Regions from separate parts of the Streptomyces sp. NPDC051684 genome, predicted to be linked through region 1. Evidence: riboswitches for the same ligand, from Rfam matches in the RefSeq annotation. Region 1 holds a riboswitch; each other region holds the start of a gene.
What was found. A riboswitch is a leader RNA that binds a small molecule or an ion and turns the genes downstream of it on or off. The one in region 1 is predicted to bind cyclic di-AMP.

Region 1 (4,073 bases):
CCGCCGCTGCTGTACGGCACGTTCGCCGGGGGCGCGGTGTGCCTCGGCCTGCTCGCCGTGACCCTCCCGGCCCGGGCGGCACTGCGCGACGGGGGTGACGTCGGGTCCTGGTAGGCGGGGTGGTGCCGGGCGGAGCGTGACGCCCGGCACCGTGTGACGTTCGCCGGTCACCAGCACCGTGTGACGTTCGACGGTCACGGTCACCGGCACCGTGGGACGCCCGGCGGTCAGTCCAGAAGGCGCTCGCGCAGCCGCTCGCGCGTCGCCGCGGTGAGCTTGAGGCCCTCTTCGAGGTAGCGGTCCGTGGATCCCCACTGCTCGTCGATGGTTTCGAGGCCGGCGTTCAGGTACTCGATGCGGGCGTCGAAGAGCGGGCTGAGCAGCTCCATGACCTCGGGGGAGTAGGCGTCCTTCGCGGTGGCGGAGCGGCGCACGTCGTAGCGGCGGTGCTTCTCGTTCGACTTGAGGTAGTCCGCCTCGATGGCGTCGCGCTCCACGCCGACCGCGAGCAGCGTCACCGCGATCGACAGGCCCGCGCGGTCCTTGCCGGCCGCGCAGTGCATCAGCGCGGGAAGGCTGTCCTCGGCGAGGGAGTGCAGCACGCGGCTGTGCTCGGCGGTGCGCTCCTTGATCATGGTGCGGTAGGAGTCGACGAGGCGGTTCGCCGCGCGGCCCTCGGAGAGGATCTGGCGCAGCTGCTCGATGTCGCCGTCGCGGACCATGGTCCAGAATTCGGCGCCGTCGGCCGGGTCGTTGAGCGGCAGGTTGAGATTGCGGACGCCGGGGAGCTCGACGTCGGCGCCCTCCAGCCTCTGGTCCGCGGCGTTGCGGAAGTCGAAGACCGTGTGCAGGCCGAGCGAGGAGAGGAAGGTCGAGTCCTCGGCCGTGGCATGGGCGAGGTGACCGCTGCGGAACAGCACGCCCTGGCGCACGCGCCGGCCGTCCACGGTGGGCAGGCCGCCCACGTCTCGGAAGTTGCGCACTCCGGTCAGCTCGGGCTCGGTGGACGGTGCGTGCTGCGTCACAGGGGCTCCTCCCAATCGGTGCACCGGCGTTGGGTCACCGGTGGGCGCGCTCCTGACGATACGACATCGGTTCCACAGGCAACCATCTGTCCGATTTGCCCACTTCTGTGTCAACTGTGCATGAATCGAAGGGGCTTGTGGGAGTGTGCGTGACCGGCCTCATGTTCGTGACGCTGTGTGGCGGGCGGCCCGGAATGCCTCCCCAGTAATCCCCGAAGGTATGGCGTTGGTAAAGCGGAGAATGTCGACGCAGGGTTACACAGGGAAGCCTCAGAAACCCAAGGAATTGCCACCGCAAGTGAATTCGGCAGTTGTCGCCGTCATTGCGGTTCGCCTACGGTCACCAATCAATCCGGTCGGAACGCCTAGTCCTGCCGCCGCCCGGATTCCTTTCGACTACCCGTCACGGCAGGAGCGGGGGACCCACACGCAAGACGCCGCGTAGGGGATTTCCCGAAGCGGCTTGGGGTGAAGCCGTGCCCGTACCCCGGGCGCGGCCGGGCATCTCCAGCCCGAACCCGACAGCTCACCTCGTAGGCGACGGAGAGGAAATTCAGCATGCCCGCAAAGGGAAAGCACCGCCTTTCGACCTCCCGCCGCATCGCCCGGGTCGCCGCCGTCGCCTCCGCCGGCGGAGCGGCCATCGTGCTGCCGCTGATGGGCGCCAGTGGCGCGCAGGCCGCGACGTCCGGCGCCACCGCCGACACCACGACGTACACCGTCAAGGCCGGTGACACGCTCTCGAAGATCGCCAAGGCGCAGGACGTCGACGGCGGCTGGAAGAAGCTGTACGAGGACAACAAGGACGCGGTCGGCTCCAACGCGGACCACCTCAAGATCGGCGTCAAGCTCACCCTCGGCGCCGCGGCCGAGGGCGACTCCGCCGCCAAGCCCGCCGCCACGCAGGCGAGCGCCAAGACGACCGCCTCCGGCGACTACGTGGCGCCGGTCGACGGCGCCAAGGGCAACGGCTACGGCAACTCCGGCTCCATGTGGTCCAGCGGCAGCCACACCGGCGCCGACTACTCGGTGTCCACCGGCACCTCCGTGAAGTCGATCGCCGACGGCACCGTCGTCTCGACCGGCTCGGGTGGCGCGTACGGCAACGAGGTCGTCATTGAGCACGCCGACGGCCACTTCTCCCAGTACGGCCACCTGTCCTCGATCGGCGTCGCCCAGGGCGACACCGTGACGGCCGGCCAGGAGATCGCCAAGTCCGGCGCGACCGGCAACGTCACCGGCCCGCACCTGCACTTCGAGATCCGCACGACCGCGGACTACGGCTCGGACATCGACCCGATCGCGTACCTGAGTGAGCACGGTGTGAGCGCCTGAGGCGACGTGAGCACGTGAGGTGAGCGCGTGATGCGGTAGCGGCTCGTCGGCCCGTTCCGATGCGGCGCCCGGGGTTCTCTCCGGGCGCCGCATCGCGTTCGCGCGCTCAGAGGGTGCGGGTTGTGGAGTGCGGTCGTCCTGATCCGCAGCCCGCGCCGCCGGGCCGGGGTGGCCCGGCGGCGGTCACCCGGACTGTTCCCGCGCGTCTCCTGCGGGAGCCGACGCGGGCATGCGCCAGGCCAGGACCGCACCGACCGCGAGCCCGGTGGCCGCCAGTGCGGTGGCGACGAGGAACGGGTCGAGGGAGTGCAGGCCCGGAGCGAACCCGATCCCGACGCAGACGGCCACCCCGCTCGCGCCGCCCAGCTGGTCCGCCGCGCGTTGGACGCCCGAGGCGATCCCGGCGTCGTCCTCGCTGACGCCGCTGACGGCGAGGTATTGCAGCCCTACGAGGCCGACTCCCATCCCGGCCGCGATCAGGAGCATGGCCGGGATCATCGCGGGGCCGTTGGCCCGCAGCGCCGCGACGAGGGCGGTGGCGGCCATCGCGGCCGCGGTGAAGCCGAGGCCGGCGAGCACGCACGCGCGTGCGCCCCAGCGGCCCAGCAGGCGCGGCACGAGCACCGAGAAGGTGATCAGGGAAACGGCCAGCGGCAGCATGGTCAGGCCCGCGCCGAGCGGGCCGATGCCCAGTCGTTCCTGCAAGTAGAACGTGAACAGCAGGAACGAGGTCGACAGCGCCCCGCTGAGCAGCATCGTGGTCAGGTTGGCCACCACCCGCGTGCGATGGGCGAAGAAGCGCAGCGGCAGCAGCGGATTGTGCGAGCGCGCCTCGACGCGCACGAATCCGACCCCGGCGGCCACCGCCCCCGCCAGCGCCCCGAACACCGCCCACGCGGGCGTTCCCGGTTCACCGGCCTGGACGACTCCGAGGGTGAACAGCAACGGGCAGGCGGTCAGCAGCAGCGCACCGCCAAGGTCCAGCGCCGGAGCCGCCTTGGCCGCCACGGGCCGGTCCCCCTCGACCAGGAAGAGGGTTGCCAGCAGCACGGTCAGGACGAACGGGACCGAGATCAGGAAGATCCAACGCCACCCCAAGTGGGCGGTGACGATCCCGGACAGGACGAATCCGATCACCAGGCCGCAGCTCGCCACCGCCGCCCACACGCCCAAGGCCCGCGACCGCCGCGGGCCTTCGGGGAACATCAGGACGATGGTGGCCATCGCGGCCGGCAGCGCGACGGCCTCGCCGACCCCTTGCAGCAGCCGCGCGACCACCAGCCAGCCGAAGGTGGGCGCCAGCCCGGCCAGCAGCGACGCGGCACCGAACAGGCCGGCGCAGAGCAGCAGCACGCGTCGCCGCCCGAGCAGGTCGGCGAGCCGGCCACCCAGCATCAACACCCCGCCGCCGGTGACCGTGTAGCCGACCACGACCCAGGTCAGGGTGTGCCCGTCGACGTCGAAGGCGGCGCCGATCGAGGGCAGGGCGATGTTGACCACGGTCACGTCGACCGCGATGAAGAACTGCAGCATGGACAGCGCGCACAGCACCAGCCATGCGCGCGCCGGGGACGGGCCGTGCCCGCGTGAAGAAGGAAGGATGCCTGGAAGCATCAGGTGCTCCGTTGCTCAGAGAAGGCTCCGAGCAGCACAAACGTGCCGCTCCGGTCTGATCACGAAGCGGCTGGGCGCCCAGGAGGAGTGTGAGTCGAA
Region 2 (4,073 bases), on a different contig from region 1:
CTGGGTCCGCGTCACGCACGCCTCCCGGTATGGAACACTGGTCTAGACAACCGTGAGACACCTGAAGGGCAGCATCACATGGCTGAGCGCCGCGTCAACGTCGGCTGGGCCGAGGGCCTCCACGCCCGCCCCGCTTCCATCTTCGTCCGCGCTGCCACGGCGGCCGGCGTTCCCGTGACGATCGCCAAGGCCGACGGCAACCCCGTCAACGCCGCCTCCATGCTGGCCGTGCTCGGCCTGGGCGCGCAGGGCGGCGAGGAGATCGTGCTGGCCTCCGACGCCGAGGGCGCGGACGCCGCGCTCGACCGTCTGGCGAAGCTGGTCGCCGAGGGGCTCGAGGAGCTTCCCGAGACCGTCTGACGTAAAAGACAAAAGCTGTACGACTGAGCCGCGCGCCCCTTTCGGGGGTGCGCGGCTTTTTCGTTCACTGCCGCGCCGAGAATTGGGCGACGGAAAGCAGGCGGAAATAGGCAGCGGAAATACCCCCGCACCTCGTCCGACCCATTCACCGAATAGCGCACTTATTTGTATACGGCGCCGTTGTTAAATCTGGCGGCCCACCGTGTTGACTGCATGTTGCGAAGTCCTCACACGCTCGCCCGCGCGGGGGGCGCGCAACTTGTGGGCGGCCGTCGCGCGCTCGGTGTGCAGGGCGGCCAGGGCGCGCGCACGCTCCGCGTCGCCCCGCGCCACGGCGTCGACGATGGCGCCGTGCTCGGCCCAGGACTCGACCGGTCGGGCCGGACTCTCCACGGCGTACATCCAGGCGATCTTGTGCCGGAGCTGGGTGAGCAGGGTGATCAGGCCGGGGCTGCCGGAGGCCTGGACGAGCGTCTCGTGGAACCAGCTTCCGAGGGAGCGCAGATCCTCGCTCTGACCCCGCCTGGCGCGCTCCTGCCCCAGCCTGACCAGGCCGCGCAGGACCTTGAGGTGGGCCTCGGTGCGGCGCTGCGCGGCGCGGGCGGCACCCATGGGTTCGAGCAGCATGCGGATCTCCAGGAGGTCGGCCGCCTCCCGCTCGGTGGGTTCGGCCACGCACGCGCCCGCGTGCCTGCGCGTGACGACGAACCCCTCCGCCTCCAGGGTGCGCAGCGCCTCCCTTACGGGCACGCGCGAGACCCCGTAGCGGCGCGCGAGCAGTTCCTCGGTGAGTCTGCCGCCGCGCTCGTAGACGCCGGCGACGATGTCGTCGCGGATCGCTGTGCATACCGACTGCGCGGGAATGCGCATGACTCGACCTCCGCCTCAATGCCCGCGATACGCGGTCGATTGACGCCCGGTCAAACACGCGTGACGCGCGGCCGGAACGTTTACCGGGAGACTCTATTCCACCGGACTTGAATTTCCGACGAGGGAACTGAATCCGGGGATATTTTTTGGACAGTGCGGACCCGAGCACGCGAAAGCCCCGGCTCGGTGAGCCGGGGCTTTCGTGGAGTGTGCTGTCGGGTCAGACGTTCACACCGTGCTGGCGCAGGTACGCGACGGGGTCGATGTCCGAGCCGTAGTCGGGGCCGGTGCGGGCCTCGAAGTGGAGGTGCGGGCCCGTGACGTTGCCGGTCGCCCCGGAGAGGCCTATCTGCTGGCCGGGGGTGACGTCCTGGCCGACGGAGACGCCGATCGAGGACATGTGACCGTACTGGGTGTACGTACCGTCGTTCATCTTGATCACGACGTTGTTGCCGTACGCGCCGCCCCAGCCGGCCTCGACGACGGTGCCGCGGCCGACCGCGTGCACCGAGGTGCCGCTGGAGGCGTGGAAGTCGATGCCGGTGTGGCTGCCGGAGGACCACAGGCCGCTGCCGGCCTGGTAGGAGGTGGAGACGTACGAGCCGGAGATCGGCGCCACGAAGCTGTTCAGGCGCTTGCGCTCGGCCTCACGGGCGGCGCGCTCCTTGGCCTCGCGCTCCTTCTTGGCCTTCTCCGCGGCCCGCTTCTTGGCCTCGGCCTCGGCCTTGCGCTTGGCCTCCTCGGCCTTCTTCTTCGCCTCGGCCTCGGCCTTCGCCTTGGCGGCGGCCTTCTGCTGCGCGGAGGCCTGCGCGTCGATCTGGTCGGCGAGGGAGTCGCCGATGGCGACGGCCTGCGTGAGGCCGTCGTGCGGCACTGCCGCGGTGTCGGCGGCGAGGGCGGGGGCGGCGAGACCGCCCACCACGCCCGTCGTGGTGATCGCGGCGACGCCCGCGACCTGAGCGGTGGTACGCGTCAGGCGGCTGGGACGGCGGTGCTTCCCGGTGGCACGGGTGAACCCCATGAAGTGGCTGGTCCTTTCCTTCCTTCTCGCCTACCGGGTTAGCTGACGGGTTCGGAGCAGGAAGGTCTCCTACAGGCCCCCTCCCCTGACGGGAAGAGCGCCCGATTCACCCCAGGGACTTCGGTGGGTCCCCGGCTCCCCTGGCTCGCACCACGGGGACTCGGCGATGACTGTCCGGTGTCGCGGGCGCGACGTACGTCTGGCGGACAGCCGGAGGGAACGCTAAGCGGGGCGTCTTTGGATCGACAAACAGAACCCGGCTTTTGTAGTGCACGCCACAGACCAGAGAGGCAACCTCTACACCAATTCGGACATTTGTGATCGTGTAGTGATTGAAGAAGATCGTGACGGACACCACGAAGCCCCGGCGGCCGAGGACGGCGCCGGGGCTTCGTGAGCTGCCTCGGGAAACGCGGTCAGCCCGCGACCACCGTGACCTCGCCGATGCCGAGCGCCTTGACCGGCTCCTCGATCTGCGCGGCGTCGCCCACGAGGATCGTCACCAGACGATCCGCGGGGAACGCGCTCACGACGGCCGCCGTGGCCTCCACGGTGCCCGTGGCGGCCAGCTGCCGGTAGACCTGCGCCTGGAAGTCGTCCGGCAGGTGCTGCTCGACCTGGTCGGCGAGGGTGCTCGCGACGGCCGCGGCGGTCTCGAACTTCAGCGGGGCCACGCCCACCAAGTTCTGCACGGCGGTGTCCCGTTCGGCATCCGTGAGCCCCTCGGCCGCCAGCGTGCGCAGCACCTTCCAGAGGTCGTCGAGCGCGGGCCCGGTGTTCGGCGTGTCCACCGAGCCGCTGATGGCGAGCATCGCCGCACCGCTGCCGTCGGGCGCGGAACGCAGCACCTGGGCGAAGGAGCGCACACCGTAGGTGTAGCCCTTCTCCTCGCGCAGCACGCGGTCCAGACGCGACGTCAGGGTGCCGCCCAGGCAGTACGTGCCGAGGACCTGAGCGGGCCACACACGGTCGTGCTTGTCCGGTCCGACCCGGCCGATGAGCAACTGGGTCTGCACGGCGCCCGGGCGGTCCACAATGATCACGCGGCCGGTGTCGTCGGCGACGACCGGGGGCACCGGGCGCGGCTCGGCGGTGTCGCCCGTCCAGGCGCCGAGCGTGTCGGCGAGGAGGGCGTCCAGGTCGATGCCCGTCAGGTCACCGACGACGACGGCCGTGGCGGTGGCGGGGCGTACGTGGCGGTCGTAGAAGGCGCGCACGGCCGCCGCGTCGATGGCCGAGACGGTCTCCTCGGTGCCCTGGCGCGGGCGCGACACGCGCGTGTCGGCCGGGAAGAGCTGCTTGGAGAGCTCCTTGGCGGCGCGCCGGGCCGGGTTGGCGCTCTCGTGCGGGATCTCGTCCAAGCGGTTGCGGACGAGGCGCTCGATCTCGCTGTCGTCGAAGGCGGGGGCGCGCAGGGCGTCGGCCAGGAGGGCGAGGCCCTTGGAGAGGCGCGAGGCCGGCACTTCGAGGGAAGCGCGGACACCGGGGTGGTCGGCGTGCGCGTCCATCGTGGCGCCGCAGCGCTCCAGCTCGGCAGCGAACTCCTCGGCGGAGTGCTTGTCGGTGCCCTCGTTGAGGGCCCGCGCCATGATGGTCGAGACGCCGTCCAGACCCTTCGGTTCGGCGTCCAACGGCGCGTCCAGGTGCACCTCCACGGCGACGACCTGCTGGCCGGGCCGGTGGCAGCGCAGCACCGTCAGGCCGTTGGGCAGCGCGCCGCGCTCCGGGGCCGGGAACGCCCACGGCTTGGGCTCGCCCGCCTGCGGCCGGGGGTGGAAGTCCATGTTCGCGAGCTGCTCCGTCACTGGCCCGCCTCCTCGGT
Region 3 (4,073 bases), on a different contig from region 1:
GGACTCGGTGCGCCGGGACGCCTCGTCCTGGAGGGCGTCCACCTTCTTGCGCGCGCCGTCCGCCTGCTCCTTCGCGCCGTTGTACTTCTGGGTGGCGACCTCCGCCTCCTGGTACAGCCGGTCGACCTTCGCCTTCACCTGGGCGGGGCTGAACTCAGGCTCCGCGTGCGCCGCCCCGCCGTCGAGGGCGGTGACGCCGGCCGCGGAGGCGAGGGCGAGGGTGGCCGCGGTGCGGGCCCTGCCGGCGCTGAGCGGACGCGGTCGGGGCTTGCGGTGTGCTGCCGGCACAAGGTCCTCCTCTGGGGGCCGCCCGCGAACCGCACGAGCCCCGGTCGCGCGTCCGGCGGCGGCCCGCACAGGGGGAGCGGGTCGCCGCCGGACCTTTCTCGGCGGTGGTGTCCGACTGCCGCCCCTGGCCCGGGCGGCGGTGGGGAGCCGGTCACCTGAGCAAGGACGCTAAACCTCCGCGTAACGGGTTGGTGGCTGATTGTTCGCAACTGGCCCATTTGTTACGGGTGGTGGCAGAGGGTGACCGCTGGGCCTCCGAAGTGGTCCGAAACGGGCCCAAGTAGGCTCCGGCCCCATGGACGTACTCATCAACCTCTTCGTCGGTCTGCACATCATCGGCATCGCCTCGCTGCTCGGCGGCTTCCTCACGCAGATGTCGGCGATGAAGGAGGGCACGGCCCGCTTCAACAAGGCGATGCTGCACGGCGCCCTGACCATGCTGGTGACCGGTGTCGCCCTGGTCGGCCTCAACCAGGCCGACGGCAGCACCGTCAACAACATCAAGATCGGCGTGAAGCTCGCCATCCTGATCGTGATCCTCGGCATCGTCTATGTGAAGCGGGACGAGGAGAAGGCGGAGAAGGGCCTGTTCGCGACGGTCGGCGCGCTCACCGTCGCGAACATCTTCATTGCGGTGCTCTGGACCTGATCACTGGCGTCATCGGCAGCGCCGGCCGGGCTCAGGCAGGCCGCACCACGCTGTGGATCGACGACGTGCCGTCGTAGTAGATCGACTCCTCGCGCACGACCGCGCCCGGCTTCGGCGCGTGGACCATCATGCCGTCGCCCATGTATAGGCCGACGTGGCTGATGTCGTCGTAGAAGAACACCAGGTCACCGGGTTGGATGTCGGAGAGCGGCACCGTCTTGCCGATCTCGACCTGGTCCCAGGTCGTGCGCGGCAGCGAGATCCCCGCGGACTTCCACGCCGCCGCCGTCAGACCCGAGCAGTCGTACGAGTCCGGTCCCGTGGCACCCCACACGTACGGCTTGCCCTCCTGCGCCTTGGCGAACGCGAGCGCCTGCGCGGCCTTCGTCGCGTACGAGGCGTCCGAGGAACCGGACGAGGATCCGGAAGAGGAACCGGAGGACGAGCCGGACGACTGCTCCTGCTCCCTCGCCCGCTCGGCCGCCTTCCGCTTCGCGTCCTCCGCGGCCTTCTGCTTGGCGGCCAGCTCCGCCGCCTTCTTGCGGGCGGCCTCCTCCTTGGCCTTCTCGATCGCCGCGAGCCGCGCCTTCTCCTCGGCGGTCAGCTTGGACAGCAGCTGCCGCGCATCGGAGAGCTTCGTCTGCACGGTCTCCTTCGTGGACCTCAGCTCCGTCTGCGAGTCGGTGAGGTCCTCAAGGCTCGACTGCGCCTCGGTGCGCTTCTTCGCGGTCTCGCGCGTCTGCTTCTGATAGTCGTCGATCGACTTCTTCTGCTCGTCGGTCAGCCGGCTCATCAGCTGGCGCTGCGAGAAGTAGTCCTCCGGGTCGTCCGCGAGGAACATGGTCGCGGTGTCGCTCACACTGCCCGAGCGGTACTGCTCAGCGGCGTATCTGCCGAGCTTCTGGCGGGCCGTGTTCATGTCCTCCGTGCGCTGCGCGACATCGTCGAGGAGCTTGTCGACCTGCTGTTTCTTGGCGTCGGTCCGTTCCTTCGCCCCGTTGTACTTCTGGGTGGCGACCTCGGCCTGCCGGTAGAGGGTGTCGACCTTCTTCTGCACCTCTTCGAGGCGCGGCTTGGACGACGGCTGCGCGGGCGCGGCCTGTGCGGTCTGCGAGAGCAGGGCCACGGAGGTGAGGGCGGCGGTGGTGATGCCGACCGCGGGGGTCGTGCGGAGGCCGCCCGTCATCCGGGACCGGCTGCGGGGCTTGCGGTGCGACGCCAAGGCAGGCGACTCCTTCCGTCGTCCGCCTACCGGGTTAGCTGTCGGGTTCGGGCGTGGTGCGCGGAAGGCTGCCCTACGGTCGGCTGACCGATTCACCCCAAGGTCGGTTGGGTCCCCGGTTCCCTGCCTCGCGGCGTACGGGACTCGGCGGGGGCTTCCCGTTCGCCGCGACATTCGCGGACGGGGGGACGGGCTGCCCGGCTGCACCGTAGCCAACTCGTGTGGCTGCTGTGAAGGTTGATGTTCGATATGCCCGATACATTTTCGTGATCTGCCCTCCGGCGGGCTCTTGGAGTTCCGAAGGCAGCCACAGGTTGTCAGTGGGGCGGCCTAGACTCGTAGAGCGATGAGCAGCCTCTTTGACGACAGCTTCCTGACCGGCCTCCAGAAGGGCGCGCCCGGCTCTCCGAGCGGTGAGCAGGAACCCCCGCCGCCGCCTCCGGACCCCGAGTACGACGACGGGGCCCCGGAGCCGATGCCGGACGGGCTGTTCGGCGTGCCCCCGGAGCGGGACGCGTACTACCGGGACGGCGCCCCGCGCCCCGTCCTCGACTCGGCGACCCTCCTGGAGGGGCTGAACGAGAACCAGCAGGCGGCCGTCGTGCACGGCGGCACTCCGCTGCTCATCGTCGCGGGCGCCGGCTCCGGCAAGACCCGCGTCCTCACGCACCGCATCGCGTACCTGCTCGCCGAGCGCGGCGTGCACCCCGGCCAGATCCTCGCGATCACGTTCACGAACAAGGCCGCGGGCGAGATGAAGGAGCGTGTCGAGGACCTGGTGGGCCCGCGGGCGAACGCGATGTGGGTCTCCACCTTCCACAGCGCGTGCGTGCGCATCCTGCGCCGCGAGTCGAAGAAGCTCGGCTTCACGTCCTCCTTCTCGATCTACGACGCCGCCGACAGCAAGCGGCTCATGGCGCTCGTCTGCCGCGACCTGGACCTGGACCCGAAGAAGTTCCCGCCGAAGTCCTTCAGCGCCAAGATCAGCAACCTCAAGAACGAGCTGATCGACGAGGAGGACTTCGCCGCGACCGCCGCCGACGGCTTCGAGAAGACCCTCGCCCAGGCCTACGCGATGTACCAGGCACGCCTGCGCGAGGCGAACGCGCTGGACTTCGACGACCTGATCATGACGACGGTCAACCTGCTGCGCGCGTTCCCGGACGTCGCCGAGCACTACCGCCGCCGCTTCCGCCACGTCCTCGTCGACGAGTACCAGGACACCAACCACGCGCAGTACGCGCTGGTGCGCGAGTTGGTCGGTCCCGCCGAGGGCGAGGGCGCCGACCCGGCCGAGCTGTGCGTCGTGGGTGACGCGGACCAGTCGATCTACGCCTTCCGCGGCGCCACGATCCGCAACATCCTCGACTTCGAGGACGACTACCCCAACGCGAAGACGATCCTGCTGGAGCAGAACTACCGCTCCACGCAGACCATCCTCAGCGCGGCGAACGCGGTGATCGAGCGCAACGAATCGCGCCGCCCGAAGAACCTGTGGACCAACGAGGGCCCCGGCGCCCAGATCACCGGCTACGTCGCGGACACCGAGCACGACGAGGCGCAGTTCATCGCCGACGAGATCGACCGGCTCACCGACGCGGGCGACGCGCTCGCGGGCGACGTCGCGGTCTTCTACCGGACGAACGCGCAGTCCCGTGTCTTCGAAGAGATCTTCATCCGCACCGGCCTGCCCTACAAGGTCGTCGGCGGCGTCCGCTTCTACGAGCGCAAGGAAGTCAGGGACGTCCTGGCCTACCTGCGGGTGCTCTCCAACCCCGAGGACTCGGTGCCGCTGCGCCGCATCCTCAACGTGCCCAAGCGCGGCATCGGCGACCGCGCCGAAGCGATGATCGACGCGCTCTCCCAGCGCGAGAAGATCTCCTTCCCGCAGGCGCTGCGCCGCGTCGACGAGGC
Region 4 (4,073 bases), on a different contig from region 1:
GCACTTCCGCGCCCGCGTCCCCGCGTACTTCTACCTCTCCTCCGACGGAAAGCTGCCGGTGAAACCGAAGGGCAGCGGCATCGACACCCCGAAGGAACTGCAGACGTACTGGTTCGGGCAGAAGACCTTCAAGGACGGGCTCGCGCAGGAGACCTGCCGCAACTTCAAGCACGCCAGCTACTCCCTCGCCGCCACCTCCCACATGGCCGAGACCGCCTGGCACCAGGGCGTCGACCTGTACGGGGAGGTGAAGGACCGGCTCGCCGCCGCGCTCGAACTGCACTCCAAGTACCAGCTGGGCGCCAAGGCCCCGTCCTGGCTGTGCGGCGGGAAGGTGCAGCGCGACATGGGGCCCGACACGGAGGTCGGCCTCCAGCACCTGCAGGGGCGGCTGAAGATGGATCTCCCGCAGACCGAGAAGCTCACCCGCACGCAGCGGCCGGAGGGGACGGACGACCTGTTCGTGGCGTGGGAGACGCTCACGCACGCCGCCGCGTGAGCGGTCACGCGAACCGATTCGCGTTCACTCCCCCTGATGGCGTAGAGTTGTGAACACAACGGCGCGGGGTGGAGCAGCTCGGTAGCTCGCTGGGCTCATAACCCAGAGGTCGCAGGTTCAAATCCTGTCCCCGCTACTGAAGACCGAGGCCGGAATCTCATCGAGATTCCGGCCTCGGTTTTTTTCTGTCCCCGTGTCCGCCCGCGCCGCCTGTGTCGCCGGTGTTGCGCCCGTCACGTTCCCCACCCGTACGGCCCACCCCTGCTCGCCTCGGCGCCGCCGTGCAGGAACTCTTGGTGAGACGCCGGAAGCTGGCAGGGAGCGGCAGGAGACGAGTGGTGGGGCAGCGAACAGGAGGCACCGGCGGGAGACGGAGGGGGCGCGACTCCGAGGTCGCGGGCACCCGGGTCTTCCTGCGGCTGCTGCCCCTGCTGCTCGTCGTCGGCGGCGCGGTCTACGAGTACGTGACCCCCAGCGGCTTTCCCGGCGCCCCCCTGTTCAGCGCGGCGCCCCTGGTGGCCGCCCCGTTCTTCTCGCTCGGTGCGACGGTCCTGGTCGGCGTGGTGTCGATCGGCGCGATCGTCGCGGTGCACCTGCGCTTCACGGAACACCTCGACTCCGTGTTCGTCACCGAGATCGTCACCGTGGCCACCGTCTGCCTGCTGGCCTGTGTGCTCAACCGGATCGTGTACCGCAGCTACCAGCAGCTGGCCTCCGCCCGCGAGATCGCCCAGGCCGCGCAGTTGGCGGTGCTGCCCGAACCGGCCCGCCGGCTCGGCGGTCTCGCCATCGCGGCGCGCTACGAGGCGGCGCAGGCCGACGCGTTCATCGGCGGTGACCTGTATGCGGTCCAGGACACCCCGCACGGCATCCGGATCATCGTCGGTGACGTGCGCGGCAAGGGCCTCGGCGCGGTCGCCGCGGTCGCCGTCGTCATCGGCGCGTTCCGGGAGGCCGCCGAGCAGGAGGGTTCCCTGGAGGCGGTCGCCCAGCGCCTGGAGCGGGCCCTGGCCCGCGAGGGCACCCGGCGCAGCGGCATCGACGACTTCGAGGGCTTCACCACCGCGGTGCTCGCCGAGATCCCGCACGGCGTCGACCTCGTCCGGGTCCTCAACCGCGGTCACCCCGCCCCGCTGCTGCTGCTCGGCGACGGCACCGTACGCGCACTCGACCCGTGCCAGGCGGCGCTGCCGCTCGGCATGAGCGAACTCGGCAGCTGGCCCGACCGGGCCGTCGAGGCGGCGTTCCCGTCCGCGGCCACGCTGCTGCTCTACACCGACGGGCTCTCCGAGGCGCGCGACCCGAGCGGCCGCTTCTACGATCCGGCGGCGCGGCTGTCCGGCCGTGTCTTCCCGGGGCCCGAGGAACTCCTCGCGGCCCTCGCCGCGGAGGTGCGCGCGCACACCGGCAACGGGACGACGGACGACATGGCGCTGCTCGCCGTGCGGCGCACCTGAGGTCCTTGATCGTTTGTTACCCGAGGTAGCCGACCGTAGTCGAACGGCGTCGCTCCGCATAACAATTGACGCACCGTCAGAAGATTGAGTTCGTTGAATGTGGGCAGGGTGTGACGTCAACTCGCCCCGATCCGCCCACTGGTGTCCCGATAAGTCCTGGCCAGAGTCGTGAACGATCAGTGGGAAGCGCTTGGAATTACTGTCTGCTGTCTATTAACGTTCGATAACGCAGCGCGGTCGTCCCAGCCGTCACAAGAGACGGCTCCGTGCGCACGCGCCTAATCCCGCAAGGGAGCCGGGGAACCACCAACTTGGGGTGAATCGGACACCTTTGGTGTTCGTAGGAGACCTTCCTGCTCCGAACCCGTCAGCTAACCCGGTAGGCGAGAAGGAAGGAAAGGAGAGCGCCCCCGTGGCGTCCAACCGGCCTGCCCCCGACTTCTTCTACGGCCCCGAAGACCACTCCGGCGTCGAGCAGGAGACCTGGGAGGAGTGGAATCCCACCGAGGATTCCGTCGCTCCCCTCCGCGGCAGGCATCGCGTAGCCCGCCGTCGCGGTGGATTCGCGCGCAGCTCCACTGTTCTCGGCGTCGGCGTGGTCGCCGCCGTCGGTGCGGGCGGTATCGCCACCGCACAGGGCGGCAAGCCGCCGGTCCACATCTCCATGCCCGACCTCTCCGCGGTCAAGGACTCGCTGCCCGAGGCCAAGTCGCTGCCGGGTGTGGGCTCGCTGATATCCGACGGTTCGGACTCCGGTTCCGACTCCGACGCCACGGCCTCCCCGCTGAGCGGCGCCGGAATCACCCAGGCCGAGGCCGCCGACGGACAGACCGGCGCCGGCGAGGCGCTGCGGGCCCGCATCATGCAGCAGGCCGAGACGCAGCAGGACGCGGCCGACGCCACCGCGAAGCAGGCCGCCGAGGAAGCCGCCGCCAAGCAGGCCGCCGAGGAGGCCGCCGCCAAGCAGGACGCGGCCAGGGCCAAGGAGATCGCCGCGAAGAAGAAGGCCGAGGCGGAGGCCCGCCGCAAGGCCGAGGCCGAGCGCCTGCGCAAGCTGGCCGCCTCCTTCAAGCTCCCGGTCGCCTCCTACACGCTCTCCGGCACCTTCGGCCAGCCCGGCTCCATGTGGTCCTCCGGCTACCACACGGGTCTGGACTTCGCCGCCTCCACCGGTACCCCGATCCGCGCCATCCACTCCGGCACGGTCACGGAGGCCGGCTGGGCGGGCGCGTACGGCTACCGCACGGTGCTCACCCTCGACGACGGCACCGAGCTGTGGTTCTGCCACCAGTCCTCGCTCAATGTCAGCGCGGGCCAGAAGGTCTCCACCGGCGATGTCATCGGCCGCGTGGGCGCCACCGGCAATGTCACCGGGCCGCACCTCCACCTGGAGGTCCACCCCGACGGGCAGTCCACCGGCGTCGACCCGGCGTCCTGGCTGCGCGACAAGGGCCTCACCCCCTGAGAGCCTGTGAACCCCGGCGGTCCTGGCGCTGACCCCCCGACGTCAGGGCTGCCGGTTCGCCCTTGCTCCGCCCGATCCCGGAATACCGTGTTCCGTACGGGTGTTGAGGCAGGGCATGACTTCCTCCTCTCCCTCGCTGCGCAAGCTCGGCACCTCCGACCTCGAGGTCTTCCCGCTGAACCTGGGCGGCAACGTCTTCGGCTGGACCGCCGACGAGGCCACGTCCTTCGCCGTGCTCGACGCGTACGTCGCCGCGGGCGGCAACTTCATCGACACCGCCGACGTGTACTCGGCCTGGGTGGACGGCAACCGGGGCGGTGAGTCGGAGACCGTCATCGGCAAGTGGCTCGCCTCGCGCGGCCGCCGCGACGACGTGGTCGTCGCCACCAAGGGCAGCCAGCACCCCGAGTTCCAGGGCCTGTCCGCCGCCACCATCAAGGCCGCGGCCGACGCCTCCCTGAAGCGCCTGGGCACCGACCACATCGACCTGTACTACACGCACTACGACAACCCCGAGGTGCCGGTCGAGGAGATCATCGGCGCCCTCGACGAACTGGTGAAGGCGGGCAAGGTACGACACATCGCCGCGTCCAACATCTCCGCGCGGCGCCTTCAGGAGTCCCTCGACTTCTCCGACCGCGAGGGCCTCGCC

Region 2: another riboswitch for cyclic di-AMP. It lies ahead of ACIA8D_RS09460 (M23 family metallopeptidase); the one in region 1 lies ahead of ACIA8D_RS31155 (M23 family metallopeptidase).
Region 3: another riboswitch for cyclic di-AMP. It lies ahead of ACIA8D_RS01325 (NlpC/P60 family protein); the one in region 1 lies ahead of ACIA8D_RS31155 (M23 family metallopeptidase).
Region 4: another riboswitch for cyclic di-AMP. It lies ahead of ACIA8D_RS04265 (M23 family metallopeptidase); the one in region 1 lies ahead of ACIA8D_RS31155 (M23 family metallopeptidase).

Annotation. Positions count from the first base shown of each region.
Region 1 is NZ_JBITCS010000031.1:96,441-100,513, forward strand. It holds gene ACIA8D_RS31145 (ABC transporter permease) at 1-114, shown strand, start outside; gene ACIA8D_RS31150 (tyrosine-protein phosphatase) at 228-1,025, opposite strand; cyclic di-AMP (ydaO/yuaA leader) riboswitch at 1,409-1,580, shown strand; gene ACIA8D_RS31155 (M23 family metallopeptidase) at 1,584-2,360, shown strand; gene ACIA8D_RS31160 (MFS transporter) at 2,544-3,899, opposite strand.
Region 2 is NZ_JBITCS010000006.1:82,136-86,208, reverse strand. It holds gene ACIA8D_RS09470 (HPr family phosphocarrier protein) at 79-360, shown strand; gene ACIA8D_RS09465 (GntR family transcriptional regulator) at 544-1,230, opposite strand; gene ACIA8D_RS09460 (M23 family metallopeptidase) at 1,451-2,251, opposite strand; cyclic di-AMP (ydaO/yuaA leader) riboswitch at 2,264-2,427, opposite strand; gene ACIA8D_RS09455 (M16 family metallopeptidase) at 2,668-4,035, opposite strand; gene ACIA8D_RS09450 (M16 family metallopeptidase) at 4,053-4,073, opposite strand, start outside.
Region 3 is NZ_JBITCS010000001.1:278,949-283,021, reverse strand. It holds gene ACIA8D_RS01335 (NlpC/P60 family protein) at 1-288, opposite strand, end outside; gene ACIA8D_RS01330 (hypothetical protein) at 584-937, shown strand; gene ACIA8D_RS01325 (NlpC/P60 family protein) at 969-2,159, opposite strand; cyclic di-AMP (ydaO/yuaA leader) riboswitch at 2,167-2,319, opposite strand; gene pcrA (DNA helicase PcrA) at 2,506-4,073, shown strand, end outside.
Region 4 is NZ_JBITCS010000003.1:20,573-24,645, reverse strand. It holds gene ACIA8D_RS04280 (alginate lyase family protein) at 1-499, shown strand, start outside; tRNA gene ACIA8D_RS04275 (tRNA-Met) at 562-635, shown strand; gene ACIA8D_RS04270 (PP2C family protein-serine/threonine phosphatase) at 838-1,956, shown strand; cyclic di-AMP (ydaO/yuaA leader) riboswitch at 2,222-2,357, shown strand; gene ACIA8D_RS04265 (M23 family metallopeptidase) at 2,369-3,421, shown strand; gene ACIA8D_RS04260 (aldo/keto reductase) at 3,537-4,073, shown strand, end outside.